Regions from separate parts of the Kribbella sp. DT2 genome, predicted to be linked through region 1. Evidence: riboswitches for the same ligand, from Rfam matches in the RefSeq annotation. Region 1 holds a riboswitch; each other region holds the start of a gene.

Region 1 (7,132 bases):
CCTTCCTGGCCGCCGACGGCATCGCCCGGGCCCGCGCCGCGCTGGAGGCCGGTTCGCTGCCGGCCGCAGACGTCGAGGGCCTGCGGACCGGCGCCCCGATCGCCAAGCCGGCCGCGGTGGTCTGCATCGGCCAGAACTACGCCGCCCACGCGGCCGAGTCCGGGGCCGAGCCGCCGAAGGAGCCGATCGTCTTCTTCAAGCACCCGAACACCGTCGTCGGCCCGTACGACGACGTCCTGGTCCCGCGCGACAGCCGCAAGACCGACTGGGAGGTCGAGCTCGCGGTCGTGATCGGCAAGACCGCCCGGTACCTGACGTCCGACGCGGAGGCACTGGCCTGCATCGCCGGCTACACGGTCTCCAACGACGTCTCCGAGCGCGCCTTCCAGCTGGAGGTGTCCGGCGGCCAGTGGTCGAAGGGCAAGTGCTGCGAGACCTTCAACCCGCTCGGCCCGGTGCTGGTGCCGGCCGACGAGGTCGGCGACCCGCAGGCGCTGGACCTGAAGTCGTTCGTCAACGGCGAGCCGCGGCAGGCCTCCAACACCCGCGACATGATCTTCTCGGTCGCCGCGCTGATCCGCGACCTGTCGCAGTACATGACGCTCGACCCGGGCGACATCGTCAACACCGGTACGCCGGAAGGCGTCGCGCTGTCCGGCCGCTTCCCGTACCTGGCGCCCGGCGACGTCGTCGAGTGCGAGATCCAAGGCCTCGGCCGGCAGCGCCAGGAGCTTCGCCAGGCCTGACCTTTGTCCGCCCCGCCGCCGTATTGCGGTGGCGGGGTGGCCCACCGGTACGGCATGGTCTGGCCATGACTTCGATGGTGAGAACGGTGACGTTCGACGCGGCCGACCCCTGGGGGCTGGCCGGCTTCTGGTTGCAGGTGTTCGACGTGGAGCGGCCGGACGACGACCACCCCGACGACCCGTACGCCGCGGTGAACACCGAGACCGTCAAGCTGCTGTTCGAGCGCAACAACGACCCGAAGCGGGCCAAGAACCGGGTGCACCTCGACCTGGAGCCCGACATCCCGCGCGACCAGGAGGTCGAGCGGCTGGTCGCACTGGGCGCGACGGTCGAGCACGACCACCGCGAGCCGAACGGCCTGGGCTTCGTGGTGATGCTCGACCCCGCCGGCAACGAGTTCTGCGTGCTCCGCTCGGCTGCCGAGCGCGCGGCGACTAGCTAGTCGCCGGCTGGCTCGGCGGCCGGCTCTGACTAGCTGACGATCTCCGGAGTCTGGCCGGAGAGGGTGACGCGCCAATCGCCGTCCCAGCCGTGCACGACGATGCCGTAGCCGTCGCGGCTCGCCGAGGCCCGGTGGTGCCCGCTCTCGACCGGCTGGACCTCCGCCTGCCAGCCGCGCTCGGTCAGCGTCGCCACAGCCGCCTCCACCTGGCCCACTGGGTCGACCACGGCCGGGTCGCCGTTCTCCACGGTGATCAGGCAGACCGACTGCGGCCCGTCGCCGTCCTCCAGCACGTGAGGGTTCACCGGGCCCACGTCGTGCGTGACGACGCCCTGCTGTCCCGGTACGGCGGCCGCCGCCACTGCGAGCAGCTCCTCGCGCAGGAGATCACGGGCCTCGGTCAGCGTCATCGGGTAGGTCCTTCCGGTTGTCTGGTGACGCCCGGGCGCGGCGCACGCCGTACCCGGGCTCCGTCGTTCACTCGGCCCCGGGCAGCTCGTCGAAGCTCATCGTCTGGGCGTTGGGATGCTGTGGCGAACGACGAACCGCGTCGAACCGGTTTGTCAGTGCAAGTTGAGTGACCAGGACGTGGCGTGTGCGGAAAGACCCACGGTCGCCAGCGGGCGGACGTCGACGTGCCGGAGCGACTCGGCCGGGGCCTCCAGCGCGTAGAGCACAGCCGCGCGGACCACCGCCGGGTGAACCACAGCAACGACCGTACGCCGGTCCGCATGGCCCGGGTCCTCGGTCAGGTCGCCCAGCCAGTCCGCAACCCGGGCGATCAGGTCGTTGGCCGACTCCCCGCCCGGCGGAGCCGTGTGGGGACGCTCCAGCCACGCCGAGACCGCCGCGGTCTCCGTGGCCAGCAGCTCCTCCAGGTCACGCCCGGTCCAGTCGCCGTACTCGCGGTCGCGCAGTGCGCCGACCACCACCGGCTGCAGGCCGATCGCCTCAGCAGTCAGGATCGCCGCCGGCTCCGGGCCGCAGTACGTCGTACCGGCGTCGACCCGCAGGTCGCGGGCCGCCTCCAGGCTGGCCTGGTCCGGCGCGGGCTCTCCACCGAGTACGAGCCCGCGCAGACCAGGCGTCAGCGCGTGCGCGACGAGCGTCAGGGTTGTCGTCACGCGGCGACGGTCTCCTTGGTGACCTTGGAGTTACAATCCACCAACGCAGCGTAACCGAATCCCAGCACGGTCCACAGCACCGCCTGCGTGCCGAGCGAGGCGAACCGGAACTGCCACAGCAGCGTCGCCGGGAACGACCCGGGCACCTCGTTGATCGACGGCAGGATGAGGTACGCCGCGACGATGGTCACCCCGAAGGCACCGCCGCCGGCTGCGAGCCGGATCCAGGGCGCGTCGCCGAAGCGCTGCGCCCAGCGGGACGCCGCGACCCCGGCCCAGACCGCGAGCAGGCCGATCACGAGCGTCAGCAGGTAGGTCACGGTGCGCTTGGTGATCGTTTCCGGGTCCCCGACGGCCGGCGGGTTCGGTGGGTACTTGAGGAACGGCACCAGCACGATCCCGACGAAGCCCGCCGCGGCCAGGCCGAGGGAGGCGTAGGAGTCGCCGTCGGTGCGGAGCCGGCGGCGGAGCAGCGCGAAACCGACGGCGAAGATGCCACCGAGCGCTACGCCGTACAGGCTGGTGGCGAGGAAGAGCCCGAAGCGCTGGCCGTCGCGGCTGACCAGCGGCGCCTCCTCTTCGGCGGCGGGGGCTTCAGCGGCGGGTTCCTCGCCGTGGGTGTGCGCGGCGCCGCCGGCCTCCTCGATCGCGATCGCGGCGTCGATGTGCGGTTCGCCCATCACGTACGCGAAGGTTCCGGCCAGCAGGCCGGCGAAGAGGCCGACGATCAGCCCGCGCACCAGGAGATTTCCGAAAGTACGCATGACGGTCCTGTCAGTTGTTCAAGCCCGAGCGGGTCGGGAACGGGGAGCGGAGAAACCGCAGGACGTCAGTGGCAGGGCACGCCGAGCAGGTGCCGGCCGTCGTGCATCAACTCGTGCAGGTACATGCCGGACTGCGAGATCGCGCCCTGGTCGAAGGCGACCAGGTAGGCCAGCATCAGCAGCACGCCGATGGTGAGCAGGGCGACCGCGAGCAGACGCGGGGAAACAGCCGGTACGGCGACCGAGCGGGCAGGAGCAGGCATCTGAGACCTCCTGGGGAATTGCGCGTCCCCATTGGAAAGGCTGCTGGTGCCCGAGCGTCCTGACTCACGAGCAGCTGCTCGCTCACAGTGGCGCGGCCGTACCGGTCTCTCACCGGTTTCCCTCATGGCACCGCAGGTTGACCTTTGAACGGTAGCGGCAGGGTTCGTGACGGGTCAACGGACGGCGGCGCGGCGGGTGATCTTCCCCACCTGTCGCGCCCGGCTCCCGCCTGACACCTAGCCTGACTGCATGCCGTCCACTCATCATCTGGTGGCCTTCGCCGTCACCGCGCTGATCGTCATCGTCGTACCGGGTCCGAGCGTGCTGTTCATCGTCGGCCGCGCGCTGGCCGTCGGCCGCCGTGAAGCGATGCTGACGATGCTCGGCAACACCCTCGGCGCCGCGTTCCTGCTGGTCGCCGTCTCGCTCGGGCTCGGGACGCTGATCGCGGCGAGCGCGATCGCGCTGACCGCGGTGAAGCTGGCCGGAGCGGCGTACCTGATCTACCTCGGCATCCACGCCTTCCGCACCCGCAAGTCCTTGGCGTCGGCCCTGGGCGCCGAGGCGCGACCGGCGAACACCCGCCGCGTCCTCCGCCAGGGCTTCCTGGTCGGCGTGACCAACGCGAAGACGGCGGTCTTCTTCGCCGCCGTCCTCCCGCAGTTCGTCGACCCCGCGGCCGGCGCGGCCACGCTGCAGATCCTGCTGCTGGGCCTGGTCTTCATCGCGATCGCCCTGCTCTCGGACACGGTCTGGGCGGTGGCCGCCGGCTCGGCCCGGGACTGGTTCGCCCGATCGCCCCGCCGCCTGGAGTTGGTCGGCGGCGCCGGCGGCCTGATGATCGTCGGCCTCGGCGCGAGCATCGCGGTCAGCGGCTCGAAGGACTAGTACACCCTTGTACGGCGGGCGGCCAGGACGCCGAGCAGGGCCAGCGCGGCGGGCAGCCCGAAGGCGGTCAGGAAGGCCGTCGTCGGCGAGTGCGGCTCGATGGCCGCGAAGAGTGAGCCGCCGATCGCCAGGACCGTTGCTGTCAGCAACGAGTCGCTGAGCTGCAGGGCCGAGCTGTTCGCGCCTTGCTGCTCGAGCGTGGAGTACTCGAGGACCAGCACCGACACGGTCGGGAACACCGTTCCCATGCCCAGTCCGGCGAGCGCCCAGCCGAGGATGCCGACGACCACCGGTACCCGGTCGTCGAGCGTCGCGGCCGCGATCGCGATGCCGAGCAGCAACGAGACCATGCCCGCCTGCAGGAACACGTGGTGCTCGAACGGCTGGTTCGGCCGACCCCGGTACCACGACGCCGCGGTCCAGCTCAGCGCGCTGACGGTCAGCACCAGGCCGGCGAACGCCGGCGACAGCCCGCGCTCCCGAGTCAGCATCAGCGGCAGGAACACCTCAGCGCCGAAGCCGGCCGCCGCGACCAGCCCGCGCAGCGCGATCACCGACGGCAGCCCGGCGCGGATCGTGAACGTCCCCTTCGGCAGCAGTTTCGGCGCGAACACGACCACCGCGGCCAGACCGACCGCGATCAGGATCAGCTGGACGGCCCCGTGCTGCTGACCGCCGTAGTGCAGCAGTCCGACGCCGAGCGCGGCGCCAACGGCGTACCAGGCCCGCTGGCTCCAGAGCTTCCCTGAGCGCGTCACGTGCTCACCCTTGGAGAGCCCCGGCCGCATGATCAGCGCCGCCGGAACAGCCAGGACCGGTACGGCGAGGAAGACGATCCGCCAGTTGGCGTGCTCGACGATCAGCCCGGCGATCGCGGGGCCGACCAGCGACGGGACGACCCACCCGGTCGCGAACGCGGCGAAGATCCGCGGCCTGAGCTCGGCCGGGTAGAGGTGCCCGACGACGACGTACAGGGCGACCGTGAGCAGACCGGCGCCGAACCCCTGGATCACCCGCCCGACGACCAGGACCTCCATCGTCGGCGCGAGACCGGCGATCACCAGGCCGGCCAGGAACCAGCCGGTGCCGTGCCAGAGCGGGCGAGTCGGGCCCTTGAGGTCCGACCAGGTGCCGGAGACAACCATCGCGACGACGCCCGAGGCGAGCGGTCCGCCGAAAGCCAGCGCGTACAGCGACAGGCCGTCGAGGGCCTGCGCGACGGTCGGCATCGCGGTCGTCACGGCGAGGGACTCGAACGCGACGAGCGTGATCAGCGCGACCATCCCGACGGTCAGCGCACGGTACTGCGGGGCGAGAACTCCGGGCGGGCGAGGCGCCGCGATCGACGTGGTCATGCCGAGAACTCTCTGACTTCAAGCACACTTGAAGTCAACTGCTCGGCTACAGAACAGCGGCCAGCACCAGCGCGAGGATCGGCGGCACCGCCTGGATCGCGGCGGACTTGGCCATCCGGCGGTCCGAGCCGATCAGGACGAGCCCGGCGCCGAGCATGCACGCGCACGAGAACAGCGCGATCGCGTGCCCGCGGTCGCCGCCGGCGATCAGACCACCGATCGCACCGGCCGCCAGGAACAGGTTGTAGAACCCCTGGTTGAACGCCCACGGCCGCGCCGCCTCGGCCTCCGCCTCGGTCCTGACCAGGAAACGCTGCTGCACGCTCGGCTTGCGGAAGAGCACGCTCTCCAGGGCGAAGAAGAGTACGTGGAGGATGCCGGCCAGGGCCACGAAGATCTGCGCGACGGTGTTCACCTGCGAACGGTACCGCCCGGATGCCTCCGGCAACGCGACGTCACGGGTGACGAGTTCGTGCCGATGCCCCGTACGGCGCGTTCGGCGGCTCGGCGCGCTACTTCCAGTCGGTCGCGAAGGCGCGGGCCGGGTTGGTGACGAAAATCTGCTCGACCACGTCCTCGCCGAGCCGGCGGGTGAGCCTCGGGCGGAGATTCGTCAACAGGTAGGGCATTCCCGGGCCCTCACCGGTCGCGAGCCGGGCCCGCGCGGTCGTCGTGTCACCACCGAGCAGCAGTTGATCGGCGTACCCGGCCTCGACGAGCGCGGCCAGACAGTCGACCATCCGCCAGTCGGTGGCGTGATTGGTCCGCGACGGCCCGTCGAAGGCGAGGAATGCGCCGCGCGCCGCCAGCTCCTGGTGGACCTGGTGGTCGGGAAAGCGGTTCAGATGCCCGAGCACGATCCGATCCGGAGCGACGCCGTGCTCTTCCAGACGATCCAGTACGACGCCCGCTCCGGTACCCAGCTCGTGGTGGATGCCGATCGGCGCTCCCGTCGCCCTTTGAGCCTCGGCCGCCGCGTCCAGCACCCACGAGGTGTGCTTGTCGAGCCCGTGGAACCCGCTGGCGATCTTGATCATTCCGGCGCGCACCTGACTGTCGCCGATGCCCTCGGTGAGCTCCTGCACGAACAGCTCGGCCAGGTCCTGCTCGGGTAGTTCGGCGTAGTGCTCGGCCCGGTGCAGTCCGGTCGCGGCGATCACCTTGACGTCCGACTCCTGGGACAGCCGCGGCAACAGGCCGGCCCGACGGCCTAGTCCGTGCGGCGTCCACTGGACGATCGTCCGTCCACCGGCCTCGGCGTAGAGCCTGGCCTCCTGCACGGCGGCGTCGTAGTCGTCGAGCTCTTGGCCCGGCAGCATGACGCTGCGGAAGAACAGGTGGTCATGAGCGTTGCAGACGCCGAGCTCCTCGGCTTCAACGTCACCCAGCACGGTCCGTACGACGGCCATCGGTTCTCCCCTCAGAACAAGACAAGGCCCAGGTTGCCACGGGCATCCTGGGCCTTGTCCATCGAGTTTGCCTGAGGTCAGCGACCGCGTCGGCCGCTGCCCGCACGGGTGCCGGCCGAGAAGGCCGCCGCACCAGCCG
Region 2 (7,132 bases), on a different contig from region 1:
CCGCGAGCCGGCGATCGAGGTCGGCGGCTGCTCGTCGTACGGCGGGATCGTCGACACCTGCACCGCCGGCATCGACGAGCAGGACGAGGTTCGGCGGCCCGGTCCGGAACTGGTCGGCGAGGACCTGGCGCGCATGGTCGGACTCGGACCCGGGAGCTGCGATCCGGGACAGCGAAAGTACGCCGAGCGCGCCGGCGGCGGCGACCAGCAGGGCGACGGTCAGCGCACCGGCGAGGGCGACGACGAGGATCCGGCGGCGGACCACCCATCCGGCGAATCCGGTTCCGGCGGCGATGTCCAACTGCGGCATGGCGGAGCCCCCACGGGTAGGATGACGAAATACGAGCGATTGCTCGCATGGAGAGTGTAGGAGAAAAATACGAGCGAATGCTCGTGTTTGTCAATGGACCTGTCCGGACGGAGGACCCGAGTGACCGAGGAACCGCGCCGGCAGGCGCGTGGGCAGCGCCGCATGGAGCAGCTGACCGACGCCGCCGCACTGGTGTTCGCCGAGGTCGGGTACGCGAAGGCGACGACCAACGCGATCGCCAAGCGAGCGGACGTCTCGCCGGGCACCCTGTACCAGTTCTTCGCGAACAAGGAGGCGCTGGCCGCAGCCCTGGCCGACCGCTACCGGACAGCGCTGCAGGAGGCGCACGCCAAGGCGTTCGACCCGACGGCCGCCAAGCTGCCGCTTCCGGAGCTGGTCGACCGGATGATCCGGCCGATGGTCGAGGTCAACCTCGCCAACCCCGGCTTCAAGAGCCTCTTCGCCGGACCGGACCTGCCCGAGCATCTGACCGCGCCCGCCCGTGCCCTGCAGGCCGCTGTCACCGGCAAGGTCGCGGAGATCGTCGCCGCCCGCGCGCCCGGGCTCCCCGCTGACCGTCTGCAGCAGACCGCGACGGTCGCCACGCAGATCTTCGCCGCCCTGCTCGGCACGGTGCTCGCGGCCCCGGCCGCCGAGCGGGAATCCTGGATCCAGGAACTCAACCAGGCCCTGGTCGGCTACCTCACGCCTGTGCTGACCTGATTCACCTGTCCTGTACGACGGCCTGCCGCGGCCTCGGCAGGACCAGCGGCGTACCGGTCAAGGGATCCGGGATGACCTCGCAGGACAAGCCGAAGACCTGCTCGACGATCTCGGGAGTGATGACGTCGGCCGGGCTGCCGGTGACGACGACCTTGCCGGACTTGAGGGCGATCAGGTGGTCGGCGTACCGGCTGGCGAGGTTGAGGTCGTGGAGGACCAGGACGATCGTCTTGTGGTGCTGGTGGTTGAGGTCCTGGACGAGGTCGAGGATCTCCAACTGGTGGGCCAGGTCGAGGAACGTGGTGGGCTCGTCGAGCAGCATCGTGTCGGCGTCCTGGGCCAGCGCCAGGGCGATCCAGACGCGTTGGCGCTGACCGCCGGAGAGCTGGTCGAGGGAACGGTCGGCCAGGTCGGCGGTGCCGGTGGCGGCGAGGGCCTCGGTGACGACCTTCTCGTCCTCCGGCGTCCACTGGCGGAACCAGCGCTGGTGCGGATGGCGGCCGCGGCCGACGAGGTCGGCGACGGTGATGCCTTCGGGGGCGACCGGTTGCTGCGGGAGGAGCCCGAGCTTCGTGGCCAGTTGCCCGCCAGGGATTCGGCGTACGTCGACGTCGTCGAGGTAGACGGTGCCACCGCGCGGGACCAGCAGGCGGGCGAGACCGCGCAGCAGCGTGGACTTGCCGCAGGCGTTGGCGCCGACGACGACGGTGATCCTGCCCTGCGGGATGTCGACCGAGAGGTCGTGCACGACCGGCGTTCCGTCGTACGCGAGACTGAGGTTCTCGGAGCGCAGCATGGTCATCCTCCTCGGCCGACGCGGTTGGCTCGGGCCATCAGCAGCAGTAGGTAGGGCGCGCCCAGGAACGCCGTGACAACGCCAACGGGCAAAGGGATCGGCGCGAACAGCTGGCGCGCGACGAGGTCGGCGGCGACGACCAGGAGAGCGCCGATCGCACCGGACGCGAGCAGGCCGGCGGCACGTTCGGCCAGCAGCCGGCGGGCGATCTGCGGCGCGACCAGGGCCACGAAGCCGATCGGTCCAGCAGCGGCGGTCGCCAGGGCGGCGAGGCCGACGCCGATCGCGATCAGCAGGCCGCGGGACAGCTCGACGCGTCCGGCCAGGGTCCGGGCGAGGTCGTCGCCGAGCTCGAGCAGGCGAAGCTGCCGCGAGGCCACGACGGCGGCCGGAAGGAGGACCAGCAGCGTGAGGCCGATCATCCACACCTCTGCCCACGACCGCCCGGCGAGACTGCCGGACAACCACATCAGCGCGCTCTTGGCCGTGTAGATGTCGGCCAGGGTCAGCAGGTACGCCGTGAGCGAGCCGATGATCGCGGTGACACCGATCCCGACGAGCACCAACCGGTACCCGGCGACACCGCGCTTGAAGGCGAACAAGTAGATGGTGATTGCCGTCAGCAACGATCCGCCGAGGGCGCCGACCGGGAGCCAGAAGGGGCTCGCGCCGAGGACGGTGATCACGATGACGGCCGCCAGGGCGGCGCCGGCGTTGATGCCGATCAGGTCCGGGCTGACCAGCGGGTTGCGCGCGAGCCGCTGGAAGATCGCGCCGGAGACGGCGAAGGCCGCACCGACGCCCAGGCCGACGAGGACGCGTGGCAGCCGGTTGTTGACCACGACGTCGGTCATGATCAGCGAGCCGTTGCCTGCCAGGGTGTTCAGGACCTGGGCGAGAGGGATCTCGTAGTCGCCGATCGTCAGGGAATAGGCGCCTACAGCAACGGCTATCACCAGACCGGCGACCGTGACGACGACTCCGCTGGGATCGATCCGGCCGGAGAAGGGGCCGATGCGTACGGGGGTGCTCATAGTTCGGCCAGCCTTTGGCGGCGTACCAGCGCGATGAACAGCGGCGCTCCCACCAGCGCGGTGATGATGCCGACCTGGAGCTCGTCCGGTCTGACCACCAGGCGGCCGACCACGTCCGCGAGCAGCAGCAACGTCGGCGCGAGGACGAGTGAGTACGGCAGGATCCAGCGGTAGTCGGCGCCGACGATCGCCCGTGCGACATGCGGTACGGCGAGGCCGACGAAGCCGATCGGGCCGGCCATCGCGGTCGCCGTACCGGCCAGGAGCATGATCGCGAGGCCTGCGAGGACCCGGACCAGGCCGACCCGGGTGCCGAGGGTTGTCGCGAGCTCCTCACCCAATGCGAGCTGGTTGAGCGAGCGCCCGAGCACCAACGACAGAACGATGCCTAGGGCAATGAAGGACAATGCCTGGCCGACGATCGGGCCGGTCGCCATCGTGAGCGATCCGACCACCCAGAAGCGGAACTCGTTCAGCGTCGACAGATCGAGCAGCGTCGCCGCGGACGTGACCGACCCGAGCATGGCCGACAACGCCGCACCGGCCAGCGCGAGTTTGACCGGCGTCGCGCCGCCGCGCCCGAGGGCGCCGACGAGGTAGACCACGACGGTCGCCACCAGCGCGCCGCCCATCGCGAACCACACGTAGCCGGCCAGGCTCGTCACGCCGAAGACGCCGATCGCCGCGACGACGGCCACCGCGGCTCCGGCGTTGACGCCGAGGATCCCGGGGTCCGCCAACGCGTTGCGGGTGACGCCCTGCATCAGCGCGCCGGCCAAGCCGAGGGCCGCGCCGGCCATGAGGCCGGTGGCGGTCCGCGGCAGGCGTAAGTACCGGATCACGCGGTCGGTGTCGGAGCCGGTGAAGTCGGCCGCTGCCAGGTACACGTCCCGCGGCGCGAACCACTCGGTCCCGGCGAGCAAGGAGAGCAGCACGGCCGCCAGCAGTACGGCGAACGCGATCACGAGACCACCGGTCTTCGTCAGCCCACCCCGCAATAACCCCGGCCGGCCGGGAGCGCCTCGTCCGTCGCCTCCCCGCCGACCGTCGGCGCGCGGCGGACCATCGATTCCCCGCCGGCCACGAGGTCCCGGACGACCGTCAGCGACCTGGGCGGTCACTTGACCAGGTCGGGGTGGATGATCTTCGCGATCAGCTCGGTCGAGTTCGCGCCGCGAACGCCGGCCGAGTGGTGCGCGAACAACCACGGCACCACGTGCTTGTTCTTCACCGCCGTGAGGTTCGCGAACGCCGGGTTCTTCAGCAGCTTGTCGACGTCCGGCTGCCCCTGCGCCTCGGTCAGCGTCGCGTCGCAGCAACCGCTGATCAGCACGTAGTCCGGGTCGGCTTTGATGAACTCCTCGACACTGATCTTCACGTTCCGCTTCGAGGTCAGCCCCGCGAACGCGTTCACCCCACCGGCCTGCCTGATCAGCACCGTGCCGAAGTCCGGACCACCGGACACCGTCATCCCGCCGCCCTCGAGCCCAGGCCGCACGATCGCCACCGTCGGCTTGCCGGCGCCCTTCACCTTGGTCTCGACCGCCGCGATCCGCGCCTTCTGGTCCGCGATCACCTGCTCGGCTTTGTCGCTCGCGCCGAACAGCTTGCCGAGGTCGCGCAGGTCGGCGTACACGTTGTCCATCGAGACCGTCGACGGGTCGATCGCCTCGTCGCCCTTGCCGTCCGCGGTCGGGCAGAGCGGGCTGAAGATCCAGGTCTGCACGCCGAGGTCGGACAGCGACTTGCGGCTGCCGAAGCTGCCGTCACTGCCGGCCGCGTTGAAGATGTCGTTGAAGCCGGACAGCACGAAGTCCGGGTTCAGGCTGAGCAGTTCCTCGCGGCTCGGCATGTTCTTGTAGTACTTGCGGTCCCGCTGCGCACCGGCGTACTCGGGCAGCGGCTCGGAGTCGAGGAACGCGGTCCCGACCAGGCGGTCGGAGATACCCAGCGCGTGTGCCATCTCGATGGCCGGCTGGTACGCCGCGAACACCCGCCGCGGCGGGCCGTCGACAGCGACGTCGAGGCCGCAGTTCTTCACGGTCGTCGCGCTCGCGCTCGGACCTTCGTCGGCGCCGGCGCTTCCGCAGCCGGCGACCAGGGACAGGAAAACGGCAGCAAGCACTGCCTTGGGTACGACGGCCATGGCGACCGTTCCTCCAACACCTCGTGGACGGGACGCGTCGTGGCCGGTCTCCTGGCTGACGGGACGACCGCATCCGCCGAGCTGACCTTCCCAGCCCCTCCGGGCCAGTGGTCTCACACCTGGTGAACGCTCAGCGGACAATCCCGATCACAGTGGCGAGGGCCGCGCCGGTACTCCACCGGCTTCCCGAACACCACGACGGGCACACGGTAACCCACGCTGCGACCCGGTCGCAGCACACGGTCCAGGCGCGCGACCTCGCCCGGCTCCGCCGAGCCGGCGCGCCGGGCCGGACAGCCCAGAGGTCCGCCGGGAGTTCTTCGCGGCGAAGCGACGGCCGCTAGGCGTTCTTCGCCGTACGGGCCCGGTACGCCGCGACGGTCGTCCGGCTCGCGCACGCGTTGGAGCAGAAGCGGCGGGTCCGGTTCCGCGACTGGTCGACGAAGTAGTTGCCGCAGTTGGACGCGTCACACCGGCCCAGCGTCACCGAGGGGTCGCCCGCCGCGACCAGCGCGAGCTTGGCGGCGACCAACTGGCCGACCCAGCGCTTGGCCGGGGTGCCGTTGCGGCTGAAGTGGACGTGCCAGCCGCCGTCGTGGTCGGTCAGGTGCATGTCCGGCGGGTAGTCGCGCAGCAGGCGGTGCACGGCGTCGGGGGCAGCGCCGTCGACCGACTCGGCCAGCGCCGTACGGACGAGGTCCGGCAGGTCGCCGTACCGGCCGTCGGGCGGTGGAGCGATCTCGTGCTCCGCGAAGAACGCGGCGACGAGCTCGCCGTCGGGGTCGAGCGTGCCGGTGTTGGCCAGCTCGACCGCCAGCCGGGTCACGTTCCCAATGTAGTCACCGTATTGCACTTGACCCCCTACATCGCGCTGCTTACCGTAGGTATCATGCTAACTGATGCCACCTACATCGCTCGGCGCCTGCAACTGCTCGGGGAGTGGGACGCCGCGCTCGCCGTCCTGGGCCCGGACGCCGATCCCGAGCTGCGCGCGGAGATCGCTGTCGACCGCTGGTTCTTCCAGGTCGAGGGTCACGACGAGGCCGAGCAGGCGGTCGCGGCGCTCGATCCGACCTCGTCGACCGCGCACCTGCTGACGGCGCGACTGGCGTACAGCCGGCTGCTGTTCCAGCGCCCGCGCGCGGACGACCGGACTGTTGCTGAGGACAACTACCGTGCGGCGACCCGGACCGGGACCGAGCTGCAGCGCGGGTGGGCCGAGTACCACTGGGGCGTCCTGCTGGACAACATCGACGACGACGGAGCCGCCGCGATCCCGCGCTACGAGACCGCGCTCGAGATCGCGACGCGGACCGGCGACGGCCTCTTCGAGTCGTACATCATTCGGCACCTCGCACACCTGCAGGAGCCCGCCGAACGGATCGCGATGCTGCGCCGCTCGCTCCACCTGCGCGGCGCGCTCGGCGCCCGGCCGCAGACCATCGCCGCGCAGGCCGTGCTCGCCGAGGACCTTCCCGAGGACGATCCTGAGCGCGCGGAACTGCTGCGGACCTACCGTCCCGGCGCGGAGGAACTGCGGATCGGCTGGCTGCTGTCCGACGTGGTGAAGTAGGCGCGCGCCGCTTCGGTCAACGCGGCGGGCGGCGGCGCGGTCAGCGCGGCGGCGCATCAACGCGCGTGGAGCGGCGCGCGGCGGCGCGATCAGCACAGCGACGCATCAGCGCGTGAGCGGCGGCGCGGTCAGCGCGTGTAGAGCGGGGAGACGGCGAGGGCGAAGGCGACCATGTCGTCGGTCTTCACCTTGGCGCCGGGCAGCGGGACCAGGTCGGCGATCTTGTCCGTCCCGACGCGGATCGTCCCGCGCCCGGTGGCCGTGTCGACGTACCCCTCGTCACCCAACGGAACGGACTGCGACGTCGGCGCCTTGCGGACCGACGCCATCGCGGCCGCCGCGTCGGCCATCCGGCGAGCCGTCGAGTAGACCACGGCGGTCGAGGTGATCCAGCCGCAGACGAGATCGCCCGCCGCCGTCTCGCTGTCCCGCCGCGCCGTCGCCGTGGTACCCATGACCTTCGCGGCCGCGTTCGACCCGCGCTCGCACTCCTCACGAGTGATCAACGGCGCCGCCTCCGGCAACCCGGCCGCCTGCCTGGCCGCCTCCT
Region 3 (7,132 bases), on a different contig from region 1:
GGACCCGACGTCCACCTTGCCGGCGCCACGTCGTACAAGGATCGCAAGGGCTACCTGTACGCCGACGGCGCCGCCTGCCTGGACCCCGCGGAGATCGAACGTCGCGCCGACTCCATCACCTGGATCCGCCGCCTGCTGGCCGCGACCCTCGACCGCCAGCCCCAGTTCGGCTGCTTCGGCCTGCACGAGTGGGCGATGGTCTACCGCCTGCAACCCGGCGAGGTCCGCCACGAGAAGTGGCCGCTGCGACTAGGTGCCGAGGGCACCGACCAGGTCGTCGAGTCGCACAAGATCGGCTGCTCCCACTTCGACGCCTTCCGCTTCTTCACCGAACCGGCCCGTCCCCTCAACGCCCTGCAACCCACCCGCGACCAGCAACCTGCCTTGGAACAGGGTGGCTGCCTGCACGCCAACATGGACCTCTACAAGTGGGCCACCAAACTCGCCCCCTTCACCCCTAGCTCGCTCCTCCTGACCTGCTTCGAGCTGGCCAAGGACATCCGCACCCTCGACATGCGAGCTTCGCCGTACGACCTCGCTCCGCTCGGCTACTCCCCGATCCCCATCGAAACCCCTCCAGGCAAAGCCGAGTACGCCGCCGCCCAACGCGCCTTCGCAGAACGCTCCAAGCCCCTCCGCGAACAACTCGTGGCCCTCTGCGACAAGCTCCTCCACACCATCAGCCAGCCGGCTGGGCGTTTGCACTAGCTCAGCCCGCGGGGCATCGCCTTCGCCAGCGTCAGGCGGGCTCCGATCAGCTTGTTCAGCATGCCGGGAAGTCCTGCCGGATCGGCCGGAAGACCAGTGGGGTCGCCGCCTCGGCTCAGGTGCTGCATGACCGCGAGGGCGAGATCCTGCGCGGTGTCGAGCGTGCTGTGCCCGTGGTCGCGGACCGGCACCAGCGTGGCGTTCGGCGCCAAGCTCACGATCCGTTCCGCCACGCTCCTCGGCGTACGGACGTCACGATCGCCCGACAGCACCACCAGCGGCCAGTCGAACGCAGGAAGCTCAGCAGCCAGGTCGAACGGCTCACGCTCGAACGCCGAGAACCTCGGCGCCGCCTCGGCGAACGGGCCAGAGACGTCCAGGGGCTGACCGTCCGGCGCGACCGCTGTCCCCAGCTCACGGAAGGCGATCTCGCCCACGAGCTCGAACTCCATCATGAACGGCCGCGACCCGGTCACCTCGGACGCACCGAGCCGACCGACCCACCGCCACGCCCGCTGCCCGCGCCCGGCCGCCAGCAGGTCGAGCATCCGATCCACCATCGGCAACCCACCGAACTCGTACAACACCTGCAACGGAAACCCGGCTTCGTCGCCGTCGATCACCCCACCACCAACCAGCTCCCGTACGACGTCCGCCTGCGTCCGCGTCTCCGCGGTCCCCTGCCAGAACAGCGATCGCAGCTCGCCCCGCGACGCCGCGCTCCAGCCGACGTCGACCATCGCCGAGTCCAGCACCATCCCCGCCACGCGCTCCGGATGACGAACCCCGAGCCCCTGCGCGAGATAACTCCCGTACGAACACCCGTAGACGACGACCTGGTCGATCCCCTCCGCCTCGAGCACCGCCGCGAGATCGTCCACCACGTCGTCCACGGTCATCGCCTCCCGCGGCAGATCGGCGCCGTCGTCGTCGGTCCGCGACAGCCCGACCCCGCGATGCTCGACCATCAGCAGGTCGGTCCCGAGCCGCGCCGCCTTCGCCCGCAACCCGCGGTACGGCAACACCGACGCAAGCCCCGGCCCACCAGGAATCACCAGCACAGCCAGCCGATCCCCCGAGTCGGCACTCCCCGAGGCAGACCAGCCGCCACCCGAGTCGCCGCGGGGCTCCCCCGAGTGGGCCGGCGCGGCGCGGGCGTCGGCCGGAGCGCCCGGCGTCGCGCGGGCGTCGGCCGGGGTGGCCGGCGTGGTGCGGGTGTAGGCGAGAGAGAACGTCCTCCCGTCCGGCAGCGGCCGGCGGATCGTGCGGACGCCCGGCGTACGGGCGATCTGTTGCCGGCGCTTCTGCCGGGACTGCTGGTCAGTTCGGGCGCTCACGACCGGCCTCCTTCGATGACGGATCGGACGGTGGTGGACAGCAGCGTCTTCGCGGACTCGACGGTCAGCGGGGTGCCCGGTGTGAGCAGCTCAAGGCAGAGCCCGGACGACAAGGAGCTCAGCAGCATCGTCGTCTCCGCGCTCCGCGCTGAGTCGAACCGCCCCTCGTCGGCGAGCACGCGCAACCAGCTGGCGATCCGCTCCCGCGCCCGCTCGGACGAGACCTCGAGAAACTGGCGCGCCAACGAACTGCTTTCCGGTCGCAGCGCCCCGTGGTACAGCCCGAACCAGATCTCCAGCAGCGGCCGCGACTCCTCGTCCGCCGGCAGGAACTGCACCATGCACCGCACCAGCCGGTCCCCCGCATCAAGCCGCGCATCGGCGATCGCGAAGTCGTCGAGCTGATCGTCCAGCAGTCGCCGTACGAGCGCGTCATGCAGGTCCCGCTGCGTCGGGAAGTAGTGCCGCAGCGTCCCCATTCCAATGCCCGCAGCCCCCGCGACCGCCCGGACGGACACCTTCTCCAGCCCGCTCTCCCCCGTCACCCGCGCCGCAGCCGCCAAGATCCGCTCCCGCTGCTCCGCCACACCAGCAAACTAGCACACCGTGCTAGCACGCCGTGCCAGAAGCCTTTCGAGGGAGCTCCACCCAGCCCGCCTCCGGAGCGGGATCAGATCAGGCCGGCTTGGTCGCCTTCAGCGCGAACAGCAACGGGATCCGTGGCGCATCGTCCGGCAGGCGCCACCAGCCTTCCGGGGTCTGGACCATCGACGGCCAGCGCGGCCACTGCAGCACCTCGGACTCGCGCAAACTGTCGATCCGCAATCCAGCCGCGGACAACGTGGTGACCACCTCACCCAGCCCGTGCATCCACTCGTAACTGGTATTGCGTCCCGGGACCTCGTCGCCGGTATAAGTGACCGTCGACTCGTGCGCGATCGCGCCCCGGCCCTCCAGATAGTCGTTGCGCAGCACCAACTCGTCGGACTCACCAGGCAACCCGACCGGGCGCAACGAGTTCAGCAGCGGATGGAACTCGACGATGTAGACGGACCCACCAGGCTTGAGCAGACCGGTGACAACCTCGGCCCACTTCGGCAGGTCCGGCAGGTAGCAGAGGGCGCCCTTGCCGGTGTACACGACGTCGAACCGCCGGTCCCCCAGCGCCTCGACCGCGTCGTACACATTGGCGTGCACGTAGTCGATCTCGACCCCGGCCTCCGTCGCCAGCCGGCGAGCCTCGTCGAGCGACCGCGCCGACAGGTCCAGCCCGGCCGTCCGCGCACCCCGCTGAGCGAAGGCGATCGTCTCCGTCCCCAGATGGCACTGCAGATGGACGACGTCACGGCCACCCAGCTCCCCCAGGTCGGCCCACTCGTAGTCGGCGAACCAGAAGTCCGCCGGCCGTTCGTAGAACTTGCTCGCGGCGTGCAGCGGCGCCCGCGCGTCCCAGTCCGCCTCGTTGGCCGCCACCTGCGTCAGCTCGTCCGCGTCCAGCGCCACCGGCTTCTCCTTCTGTCGCCTGGCCCGGTCCTCGTCCTCCCAGTCTCTCCAGGCCCAGGTCCAGGCATCACCACTCAGGCTCATCTCGACTCACCCGGCGTCACGCGTTTCCCCCTCGGAAGCAGTCCCGCGAGCAGTTACCGCGCCCCCGGACCCTCCCGAGAGCGTTCCCCCAGCGCTGCTCACCCAGCGTGACTCTACTCCCGTCGGCCACGCTGAGTAATCACGTTTGGGTCTCACTCCACACCAGCTCCCCGGTCGCGCTCGCATTAACAGTCGACCACCGGAAGCACCAGCACCGACACGCTGTGCTGATTGACTTTCCGGCGTTCTCTCGACCACAATTCGAACACATGTTCGAAGCAAGAACAAACCGCGGGGAATCGGGGAGCGTGAGGATCTGTGATGCCGGAACCGTTCGACTGGGACATTCTGGAGCGACCGTCGGCGATGGCGATGGTGCGGGGCCAGCTCGGTTTCAGCTGGATGGTGCTGGCCCAGCGGCTGGCGGCACTGACCGACGACGAGTACTTCTGGAGACCGAGCGCGGAGGCGCTGACCGTCGTACGGCGACGGCATGCCGGCCGCTTCCGGTCGCTCGGATCGGGTGAGTGGGTGGCGCAGTGGCCGGACGAGCCGGACCATCGCGGGCCGCGGACGATCGCCTGGCTGATCGCGCACCTGACCGAGACGTTCTTCGAGCGCTGGGAGTGGACCTTCGGCGAGCGGATCCAGGGCCGCACGGACATCACGCTGCACGGGAACGCCCAGGACGCGGTCGCCTGGCTGACCCACTGGGTCGACGCGTGGCAGGACTCGATCGCCGCGCTGGACGAGGAGCAGGTGATGACGGTCGGTCTCAGCCAGGCCACCGAACTGGACGCCGCGGAGCCCTTCGGCCACGTCGTCCTGCGGCTCAACCGGGAGCTGATCCATCACGGATCGGAGATCATGACGCTACGGGACCTCCATGCGCTGGCCGCCTGAAACCACTAGATGTGCGACACGCGGCGCGTCGAGGCACTACATGTCGGGGTCTACCGCTAGTGTTCTGCGTGCTGGTGGTTCTGCCCGGGTGACGCGACCAAGCGCGGCCGGGCCGAGGCAACAGGGGAATCCGGTGCGAGTCCGGAACTGCCCCGCAACGGTGAGCGGACAGGTCGTCCGCGAGTCCGAGTACCTGCCACCGGTGCGCGTACCGCCGGTACGCGTTGGTCCGAGACCTCGTGGGTGGGTCGGTGGGCGTCAAGGCGGCCGTACTCGCCGTGCTGCCCTGCGTCGCGCGCTCTTCCCCAGGTCATGGTCCCCCGGAACTCGCGTGGAGAGAGCGCCTGTGACCATCGTTTCGTCGTCGCCGCCCGCATCGGGCACCGTGCCCGACCCGTCGGCGTCCCAGCTGACCGTCGTCCGCCGTGACGGCACCAGCACCGCATTCGACCCGACCAAGATCGCGGTCGCCGTGAGCAAGGCCTTCCTGGCCGTCGAGGGCGCCGAGGCCGGCACCAGTCACCGGGTCCGTGACCTGGTGACCGACCTGACCGCCCGCGTCGTGACGGCGCTGACCAGCCGCGGCGACGCACGGCGCAGCGTTCAGGTCGAGGACATCCAGGACCAGGTCGAGCTGGCTCTGATGCGCGCGGGAGAGCATCAGGTCGCCCGCGCCTACGTGCTGTACCGCGAAGAGCGCACCAAAGCCCGGACGCCGTCCGACCCGACCGGCGTGACCGAGACACCGGTCATCACTTTCCGTAGCGCCGACGGTAGCAGAGCGCCACTGGACGTCGCCCGTCTCCGGCTGGTGATCGCCGAGGCGGCCGCCGGTCTGGACGCCGTCGACCCCGAGCAGATCCTCGACGAGACGCTCAGCTCCTGCTACGACGGCATCGCCCAGCACGAGGTCGAGCTCGCCCTGGTGATGGCCGCCCGCTCGTACGTCGAGACCGAGCCGCAGTACAGCCAGGCCGCCGCGCGCCTGCTGCTCGACCAGATCCGTCGCGAGACGCTCGGCCGTGTGCACGGCGAGCCCCGGCAGGCGACCCAGGCCGACATGAGCACGGCGTACGCCGAGTACTTCCCGCGCTACCTCAGCACCGGGATCGAGGCCGGGCTGCTCGACCCCGAGCTGGCCACCTTCGACCTCGCCCGGCTGGCCGCGGCGATCAGGCCCGAGCGCGACCTGGACTTCGCGTTCCTCGGCCTGCAGACCCTCTACGACCGGTACCTGCTGCACATCGACAAGGTCCGGTTCGAGCTGCCGCAGGCGTTCTACCTGCGGGTCGCGATGGGCATGGCGCTCAAGGAGGACGACCGGGAGACCCGGGCGCTGGAGTTCTACGAGCTGCTCAGCTCGTTCCGCTTCATGTCGTCGACGCCGACCCTGTTCAACTCCGGTACGACGCGGCCGCAGCTGTCGTCGTGCTTCCTGACCACGGTCGACGACGACCTGTCCGGCATCTTCGCCGGCATCCGCAACAACGCGCTCCTGGCCAAGTACTCCGGCGGCCTGGGCAACGACTGGACCCCGGTCCGCGGCATCGGCGCCAAGATCCGCGGTACGAACGGCGAGTCCCAGGGCGTCGTCCCGTTCCTGAAGATCGCCAACGACACTGCTGTAGCAGTCAATCAAGGCGGAAAACGGAAGGGCGCGGTCTGTGCGTACCTCGAGACCTGGCACATGGACATCGAGGAGTTCCTCGACCTGCGCAAGAACACCGGCGACGAGCGCCGCCGGACCCATGACATGAACACCGCGAACTGGGTGCCCGACCTGTTCCTGCAGCGGGTCGAGGCCGGTGGCGACTGGACGCTGTTCTCCCCCGACGAGGTCCCGGACCTGCACGACCTGTACGGCGCGGCGTTCAGGACGGCGTACGAGAACTACGAGGCCGCTGCCGACCGTGGTGAGATCCGGGTGTTCCGGCGGGTCAAGGCGGTCGACCTGTGGCGCCGGATGTTGACCGTGCTGTTCGAGACCGGCCACCCGTGGATCACCTTCAAGGACGCCTGCAACCTGCGCTCCCCGCAGCAGCACGACGGCGTGGTGCACTCCTCGAACCTGTGCACCGAGATCACGCTGAACACGACCGTCGACGAGACCGCCGTCTGCAACCTCGGCTCGGTCAACCTGGTTGCCCATCTGACCGAGACCGGTCTGGACGCGGACCTGCTGCGCGACACGGTGAAGACCGCGGTCCGGATGCTCGACAACGTGATCGACGTGAACTTCTACACCACGCCGGAGTCGGAGCGGGCCAACCAGCGGCACCGCCCGGTCGGCCTCGGCCTGATGGGCTTCGCCGACGCGCTGTTCGCGCTGCGCATCCCGTACTCGTCCGACGCCTCCGTCGAGTTCGCCGACGTCTCGATGGAGGCGATCAGCTACCACGCGATCGAGGCCTCGACCGAACTGGCCGCCGAGCGCGGGACGTACCAGACGTACGACGGTTCGCTATGGAGCCAGGGCGTCCTGCCGATCGACTCGCTCGAGCTGCTGCGGACGGCGCGCAACGGCGACGTCCAGCTGGACACCGGCCGGACGCTCGACTGGGAGGCGCTGCGCGCGAAGGTGCTGAAGGACGGCATGC
Region 4 (7,132 bases), on a different contig from region 1:
GCCGGCCGCCGGTGTCGGTGACCCAGGCCCCCTCGGCGTGAGCGATGGTGACCGGCAGTGGGTGGTAGTTGTGTGCGCCGTACTGCTCTTCCAGCCTCACCGGGTCGGTCACGGATCGCTTCCCTTCGTCGGTAACAGGTAGTACAGGAGAGCATATCCTGTACTACCTGCTACTGAGGTCAGCCGAGCTGTTCGCGGACGGCGCGGGCCGCGCCGACCAGGTGGTCGAGGGAGTCGCGGACCTCGGGCCAGCCGCGGGTCTTCAGGCCGCAGTCGGGATTGACCCACAGGCGCTCGGCCGGGATCGCGGCCAGACCCTTCTGCAGCAGTGAGACGACCTCGGGCGTGCCGGGGACGCGCGGGGAGTGGATGTCGTAGACGCCGGGACCGACGCCGCGCGGGTAGCCGGCGTTGCCGAGCTCGTGGGCGACCTGCATGTGCGAGCGGGCCGCTTCGAGGCTCGCGACGTCGGCCTCCATCTCGTCCAGCGCGTTCAGGATGTCGCCGAACTCCACGTAACACATGTGCGTGTGGATCTGCGTGTCCGCCCGGACGCCGCTGGTCGTCAGCCGGAACACCTCGGTGCCCCAACTCAGGTACGCCGCACGGTCGGCCTGCCGCAGCGGCAGGGTCTCGCGCAGCGCCGGCTCGTCGACCTGGATCACCGCGGCACCGGCCGCCTCGAGATCGTTGACCTCGTCCCGCAACGCCAGCGCGACCTGGCGTGCGGTGTCGCTGCGCGGCTGGTCGTCGCGGACGAACGACCACGCGAGCATCGTGACCGGACCGGTCAGCATGCCCTTGACCGGACGCTCGGTCTGCAGCTGTGCGTACGCCCACCAGCGGACCGTCATCGGCTCCGGCCGCGAGATGTCGCCGACCAGGACCGGCGGCCGGACGTACCGGGTGCCGTACGACTGGACCCAGCCGTGCTGCGTCGCCAAGTACCCGTCGAGCTGCTCGGCGAAGTACTGGACCATGTCGTTGCGCTCGGGCTCACCGTGCACGAGCACGTCCAGCCCGGCCTTCTCCTGGAACGCGAGCACCTCCTGGATCTCGGCCTCGATCCGCTGGTCGTACTGCGTCGCGTCGATCCGTCCGGCGCGCAGGTCGGCGCGCGCCGTCCGCAGCTCGGTGGTCTGCGGGAACGACCCGACAGTCGTTGTCGGGAGCAACGGCAGGCCGAGCCGTGCCTGCTGGGCGGCGCTGCGTTCGGCGTACGGCGTGGAGCGGCGACTGTCCGCGTCGGTGACCGCTGCGACCCGCGCCCGGACGTCGGGGTTGTTCGTCAGTGCCGAAGCGCTCCGGGAGTCCAGCGCGGCCCGGTTCGCGTTCAGCTGGTCGGCGATCGCCTCGGCGCCTTCGGTGAAGCCGAGCGTCAGCGTCGCGATCTCGGCGGACTTCTGCCGGGCGAACGCCAGCCAGCGCGCGACCTCCGGGTCGACGCCGTCCTCGGCCGTGACGTCGTACGGGACGTGCAGCAGGGAGCACGACGCACTGACGTCGACCTGACCGGCCAGCGAGCGCAGCCGGGTCAGCGTGGCGAGCGACTTGGTGAGATCGTTGATCCAGATGTTGCGGCCGTTGACCACGCCCGCGACGAGCCGTTTCGAGCGCACCTCGGAGGCCGCGACCAGGTCGTCGAGGTTGCCCTCCGCGGGACCGGTGAAGTCGATCGCCAGACCCTCGACCGGCGACTTGGCCAGCACCGGCAGCGCCTTGCCGAGCCGGTCGAAGTACGACGCGACGAGCAGCCGCGGGCGATCGGTCAGACCACCCAGTACGGCGTACGCGCGGGCCGTCAGGTCGAGCTCATCGGCCGAGCGGTCCTGGACCAGCGCCGGCTCGTCCAGCTGCACCCAGCCGGCGCCGGCGGCGCGCAGGTCCGCGAGCACTTCGGCGTACACGGGGAGGATCTTGTCGAGCAGCGACAGCGGCTCGAAGTGCTCGTCGACGCCCGGCGCCGGCTTGGCCAGCAGTAGGTAGGCGATCGGGCCGACGACGACCGGGCGCGCGGTCAGCCCGAGGTCGAGCGCTTCGCGAAGCTCGGCGACCTGCTTGCTGGTGTCGGCGGTGAAGGTGCTGTCGGGGCCGAGCTCGGGGACCAGGTAGTGGTAGTTGGTGTCGAACCACTTGGTCATCTCCAGCGGCGCGACCTCCTGGGTGCCGCGGGCCATCGCGAAGTACCCGTCCAGCGGGTCCGCGGCCACAGCGGCCCGGTGCCGCTCGGGGATCGCGCCGAGCAGGACCGACGTGTCGAGCACGTGGTCGTAGTACGAGAAGTCGCCGGTCGGGACCTCGTCGATGCCGTCGGCAGCGAGCTGCTGCCAGTTGGCCTTGCGCAGGCCGGCCGCGGTCTGCCGGAGGGCGTCCGCGCTGACGGTGCCCTTCCAGTAGCCCTCGACGGCCTTCTTCAGTTCACGGCTCTGGCCCTGACGCGGGTAGCCGTACACGGTGGACCGTGCTGCTGACTGGGTGTTCAAGTGTCTCTCCTTGGCGAGGCAGTCTCGAAGACCCCGGACCTCAGGAGAACGACGGCAGGCGCGACGGGTCGCGCACGGCCGACCTTCCCACGAGGTCACGCGGTCACCGCCGTACGACGACGCACGGCGGGCAGAGGCAGGTCTTCGGACTCGCGGGCGCGTCTGGCTCCAGACACCTACTGGCCGTCGCTTCCCAGACCGGTCCTCCGGTCCAGTGCTGATGACGGCGGTCGTTCCCACTCACCGCTGCGGGGCAGTCCCGGATTTCCACCGGGTTCCCTCTTACGACGACCCGACTGGCGACCGGGCCGAACCACTGCGTCTCCACTTTCTCACAGAACTCTCACAGCACGACGCGAGTGTGATCGGTCTGCCAGCCAGGCTGATTTGGTTCAATGCGCGCGTGAACAGGCTGACGCGATGAGCACCGACCACGTGGACGGCCGCGTGCAGTCCCGGACGCTGCTGACGATCGGTGCCCTCGGCGTGGTCTTCGGGGACATCGGCACGAGCCCGATCTACACGATCCAGACCGTGTTCAACCCCGGCGACCCGCACCCGGTGCCGGTCTCGGCCGACAGCGTGTTCGGGATCGTGTCGCTCATCTTCTGGGCGGTCACGATCATCGTGACGATCAAGTACGTGCTGCTGGTGCTGCGCGCGGACAACCACGGCGAGGGCGGCATCCTCGCGCTGATCACACTGATCCGTAGCCACGGCACCAACGGCAGCCGCCGGACCAAGGTGATCCTGGCCGGGCTCGGCATCTTCGGCGCGTCGCTGTTCTTCGGCGACTCGATGATCACGCCGGCCATCTCGGTGTTGTCCGCGGTCGAGGGTCTCAAGGTCGTCGAGCCCGGGCTGGACTCGTACGTCGTACCGATCACCGCGACGATCATCGTCGTCCTGTTCACGCTGCAGCGGCTCGGCACCGGCCGGATCGGGCGGTCGTTCGGCGTCGTGATGGTGATCTGGTTCGTCACCATCGGCGCGGCCGGGATCGGTGGCATCACCCGCCACCCGGAGATCCTGAAGGCCCTGTCGCCGACGTACGCGCTGGGCTTCCTGACCAACGACTTCGGGCACGCCTTCTTCGCGCTGGCCGCGGTCGTGCTCGCGATCACCGGCGCCGAGGCCCTGTACGCCGACCTCGGGCACTTCGGCCGCGCGCCGATCACCCGGGCCTGGCTGATCCTCGTGTTCCCGGCGTGCGTCCTGAGCTACCTCGGGCAGGGCGCGCTGGTGCTCAAGGACCAGTCGTCGATCAGCAGCCCGTTCTTCCTGCTCGTGCCCGAGTGGGGGAGGATCCCGCTGGTCCTGCTCGCCACCGCCGCGACGGTGATCGCGTCCCAGGCCGTCATCACCGGCGCGTTCTCGGTCGCCCGCCAGGCGGTGCAGCTCGGGTACCTGCCGCGGCTGCGGATCCTGCACACGTCGGACGAGACGATCGGCCAGATCTACGTGCCGTGGATCAACTGGGCGCTGATGATCTCGGTGCTCACGCTGGTCTTCGCGTTCCAGACCTCGGCCGCGCTCGCCTTCGCCTTCGGGATGGCGGTCACCGCCACGGTCACGATCAACACCGTGCTGTTCTTCTACATCGTCCGCAAGCAGTGGGGCAAGCCGATGTGGGTGGTGATCGGCGGAGGAGCGGTGTTCCTGTCGATCGAGCTGCTGTTCCTCGCGGCGAACCTGACCAAGCTCGTGCACGGCGCCTGGCTGCCGCTGCTGATCGGGATCACGGTCTTCACCGTGCTCACCACCTGGCAGCGCGGGCGCGCTCTGGTCACCGCGCGGCGCGAGCGTCAGGAAGGCTCACTGACGACGTTCGTCAACGAGCTGCACGACGCGCGGCCGCCGCTGCGCCGGGTGCCCGGGACGGCGGTCTTCCTGAACCGGGGCAAGGACACCGTGCCGCTGGCGATGCGCGCGAACGTCGAGCACAACCACATCCTGCACGAGAACGTCGTGATCCTGTCGATCGAGACCGAGCCGGTGCCGTCGGTCCCGGACACCGAGCGGATCACGATCGACGACCTCGGGTTCGACGACGACCGGATCGTGCACGTGACGGCCCGGTTCGGCTACGTCCAGACCCCGGACGTGGCCGCCGTACTGCGGCTGGCCGCGGAGCAGAGCTCCGAGGTGGCCTCGATCGATCTGAGCGACACGTCGTACTTCCTGTCGACGATCGAGCTGCGGCTCGGTGAGCACCCGGACATGGCGCGCTGGCGCAGCCGGCTGTTCGTGGCGACCTCGCACATCAGCGCGGACGCCGCCGAGTACTTCGGTCTGCCCCGCGACCGCGTGGTCATCATGGGCTCGCGCATCGACGTCTAGTGATCCTTCGGGCGGCTTAGCGCAGGTCGTCGGAGAAGGACTGGGCGGCCTGCGTGAGCAGGGGGATCGCCCGGTCCACCAGGGGCTCGGTCATCCGGCCGGCCGGGCCCGAGATCGAGAACGCGAGCCGCGACGGGACGTCGGGCACCGGTACGGCGATGCAGCGGACCCCGAGCTCCTGCTCGCCCTCGTCGACGGCGTACCCGTCCTGCTGTGCCTTGCGGAGCTGGGCCGCGAACTCCTCGACGTCGGTGATCGTGGTCTCGGTGTGCTTCGGCATGCCGGTGCGCTGCAGCAGGTCGCGGACCTCGGCCTCGCGCAGCTGGGACATGATCGCCTTGCCGACGGCGGTGCAGTGCGGGAGGACCCGGCGGCCGACCTCGGTGAACATGCGCATCGAGTGTCGCGACTGGACCTGCGCGAGGTAGACGATCTGGTCGCCGTCGAGCATCGCCAGGTTCGCGGACTCGCCGAGCTCGTCGACCAGGCGGGCCAGGTGTGGGCGGGCCCAGACGCTGAGCATGTGCGAGGAGGTCTCGCCGAGGCGGATCAGCTTCGGGCCGAGCACGTACTGGCGGGAGGGCTCCTGGCGGACGTAGCCGAGATCGACCAGCGTGCGGACCAGGCGGTGGATCGTCGGCAGGGGGAGGCCGGACGCGGTGGCGAGCTGGGACAGGCCGAGCATGCCGCCGGCGTCGGCCATCAGTTCGAGCAGGCCGAAAGCGCGCTCGATCGACTGCACGCTGCCCGAGCGCGGGGTGCCGGTGGTTTCCGCCACGAGGTCTCCTTCGGATTCCGGATGGCGGAAGTCTAGCGCCAGATCCCGGAAGCTCAAGGTCTTGCTGGTTCCGGTTTGTGGATAATAGTCTCCACCATACGGAAATCATGGAGATTAAGGTGGTGGGTATGACAGACCTCGACGCTCTCGTCGGCGACCTCGACCGACGGCTGGCCGAGGCGGACGCCGTACTGGCCACGCGGTACCCGGGGGATCGGGGGGTGCGGCAGCCGGTGCACACGGTGTACGTGCCGGGCGATCAGTACGACGCCGGGACGGTTGGTGCGTGGGCTGCCGAGGCGAAGGCCGCGCTGGCGGCGCACGCCGGGTCGGCCGCGGAGCTGGCTTCGGCCGTGCCTGCGTTGCACGAGCAGGTCTACGAACGGGTGATCGCGAAGCTCGACGCGGAGCCGATCGAGGATCTGCGGATCGACTTCGAGGACGGCTACGGGACGCGGTCCGACGAGGAGGAGGACGCCGCAGCCGTTGCTGCCGCGCGGGCTTTGGCGTCGACCGTCAAGGACGGGTCGGCGCCGCCGTTCCACGGTCTGCGGATCAAGTCGCTGGAGGCGCCGAGCCGGCGTCGCGGCGTACGGACGCTGGATCTCTTCGTCGGTGAGCTGGCCTCGGCCGGTGCGCTGACGAGCGGCTTCGTGATCACGCTCGCGAAGGTCACGTCGGTCGAGCAGATCGCGGCGATGGTCGTCGTACTGGAGGCTGTCGAGCGGGCGCACCCGGTGCCGAAGCTCGGCTTCGAGATCCAGGTCGAGACGCCGCAGTCGATCCTCGGTCCGGACGGCGTTGCGCTGATCCCGCTGATGATCGCTGCCGGTGCCGGCCGGGTGACGGGGCTGCACTACGGCACGTACGACTACTCGGCTTCTCTCGGCGTCGCCGCGGCGTACCAGAGCATGGAGCACCCGGTCGCCGACCACGCCAAGGACGTCATGCAGCTCGCCGCGGCCGGGACCGGTGTCCTTATCTCCGACGGCTCCACCAACGTCCTTCCGGTCGGCGACCGCGAGGCCGTCCACGCCGCGTGGCGTCTACATGCCCGACTTGTACGCCGCTCGCTCGAGCGGGGCATCTACCAGGGCTGGGACATGCACCCCGCCCAGCTCCCCACCCGGTACGCCGCCACGTACTCGTTCTACCGAGAAGGCCTGGCCTCCGCCGCCGCTCGCCTCCGCGCCTACACAGGTGGTGGCGACTCGGGCTACCTGGACGAGCCCGCGACGGCTACAGCCCTGGCTGCCTACGTGCTCCGAGCAGCCGAGTGCGGCGCCGCCACCCAGGAGGAGATCAACAAGCTGACGGGCTTGGACAAGGTCGCTCTGGCGAAGCTGGCGAAACGGCCCATCTAGGCGTGCCACCTCCTCCGCAATCGGGAGGAGGCGGTGGGTGGAAGGAAGAGGCGCCCGCCCCGGAGCCCTCGGCCTCCGACCTGGGCGGCGCACCGCTGACCCCTGCGATGGTTCCGCCAAGGCGTCGGGTCAGCCGACTGACGCCGTACTGGACGACTGACGCGATG

Evidence for each region. Region 1 has a riboswitch for cobalamin ahead of ACLQ2O_RS03755 (CbtB domain-containing protein). Riboswitches for the same ligand answer to the same signal wherever they lie in the genome.
Region 2: another riboswitch for cobalamin. It lies ahead of ACLQ2O_RS37655 (ABC transporter substrate-binding protein); the one in region 1 lies ahead of ACLQ2O_RS03755 (CbtB domain-containing protein).
Region 3: another riboswitch for cobalamin. It lies ahead of ACLQ2O_RS35265 (ribonucleoside-diphosphate reductase subunit alpha); the one in region 1 lies ahead of ACLQ2O_RS03755 (CbtB domain-containing protein).
Region 4: another riboswitch for cobalamin. It lies ahead of metE (5-methyltetrahydropteroyltriglutamate--homocysteine S-methyltransferase); the one in region 1 lies ahead of ACLQ2O_RS03755 (CbtB domain-containing protein).

Annotation. Positions count from the first base shown of each region.
Region 1 is NZ_JBNCLH010000001.1:778,367-785,498, reverse strand. Features, by position in the region: gene ACLQ2O_RS03780 (fumarylacetoacetate hydrolase family protein) at 1-746, shown strand, start outside; gene ACLQ2O_RS03775 (VOC family protein) at 812-1,189, shown strand; gene ACLQ2O_RS03770 (hypothetical protein) at 1,219-1,599, opposite strand; gene ACLQ2O_RS03765 (histidine phosphatase family protein) at 1,753-2,313, opposite strand; gene ACLQ2O_RS03760 (CbtA family protein) at 2,310-3,077, opposite strand; gene ACLQ2O_RS03755 (CbtB domain-containing protein) at 3,143-3,340, opposite strand; cobalamin riboswitch at 3,374-3,509, opposite strand; gene ACLQ2O_RS03750 (LysE family translocator) at 3,591-4,229, shown strand; gene ACLQ2O_RS03745 (MFS transporter) at 4,226-5,584, opposite strand; gene ACLQ2O_RS03740 (DUF1304 domain-containing protein) at 5,631-5,999, opposite strand; gene ACLQ2O_RS03735 (phosphotriesterase family protein) at 6,097-6,993, opposite strand; gene ACLQ2O_RS03730 (DEAD/DEAH box helicase) at 7,071-7,132, opposite strand, start outside.
Region 2 is NZ_JBNCLH010000012.1:99,075-106,206, reverse strand. Features, by position in the region: gene ACLQ2O_RS37680 (MMPL family transporter) at 1-310, opposite strand, end outside; gene ACLQ2O_RS37675 (TetR/AcrR family transcriptional regulator) at 431-1,033, shown strand; gene ACLQ2O_RS37670 (ABC transporter ATP-binding protein) at 1,035-1,829, opposite strand; gene ACLQ2O_RS37665 (FecCD family ABC transporter permease) at 1,832-2,863, opposite strand; gene ACLQ2O_RS37660 (FecCD family ABC transporter permease) at 2,860-3,828, opposite strand; gene ACLQ2O_RS37655 (ABC transporter substrate-binding protein) at 3,981-5,009, opposite strand; cobalamin riboswitch at 5,034-5,222, opposite strand; gene ACLQ2O_RS37650 (CGNR zinc finger domain-containing protein) at 5,350-5,835, opposite strand; gene ACLQ2O_RS37645 (hypothetical protein) at 5,899-6,582, shown strand; gene ACLQ2O_RS37640 (hypothetical protein) at 6,711-7,132, opposite strand, start outside.
Region 3 is NZ_JBNCLH010000010.1:229,656-236,787, forward strand. Features, by position in the region: gene ACLQ2O_RS35240 (3-methyladenine DNA glycosylase) at 1-708, shown strand, start outside; gene ACLQ2O_RS35245 (alpha/beta fold hydrolase) at 705-2,045, opposite strand; gene ACLQ2O_RS35250 (TetR/AcrR family transcriptional regulator) at 2,042-2,632, opposite strand; gene ACLQ2O_RS35255 (class I SAM-dependent methyltransferase) at 2,721-3,632, opposite strand; gene ACLQ2O_RS35260 (DinB family protein) at 3,954-4,535, shown strand; cobalamin riboswitch at 4,594-4,750, shown strand; gene ACLQ2O_RS35265 (ribonucleoside-diphosphate reductase subunit alpha) at 4,882-7,132, shown strand, end outside.
Region 4 is NZ_JBNCLH010000002.1:789,789-796,920, forward strand. Features, by position in the region: gene rocD (ornithine--oxo-acid transaminase) at 1-112, opposite strand, end outside; gene metE (5-methyltetrahydropteroyltriglutamate--homocysteine S-methyltransferase) at 180-2,483, opposite strand; cobalamin riboswitch at 2,602-2,816, opposite strand; gene ACLQ2O_RS12475 (potassium transporter Kup) at 2,904-4,823, shown strand; gene ACLQ2O_RS12480 (IclR family transcriptional regulator) at 4,840-5,601, opposite strand; gene ACLQ2O_RS12485 (DUF6986 family protein) at 5,730-6,965, shown strand.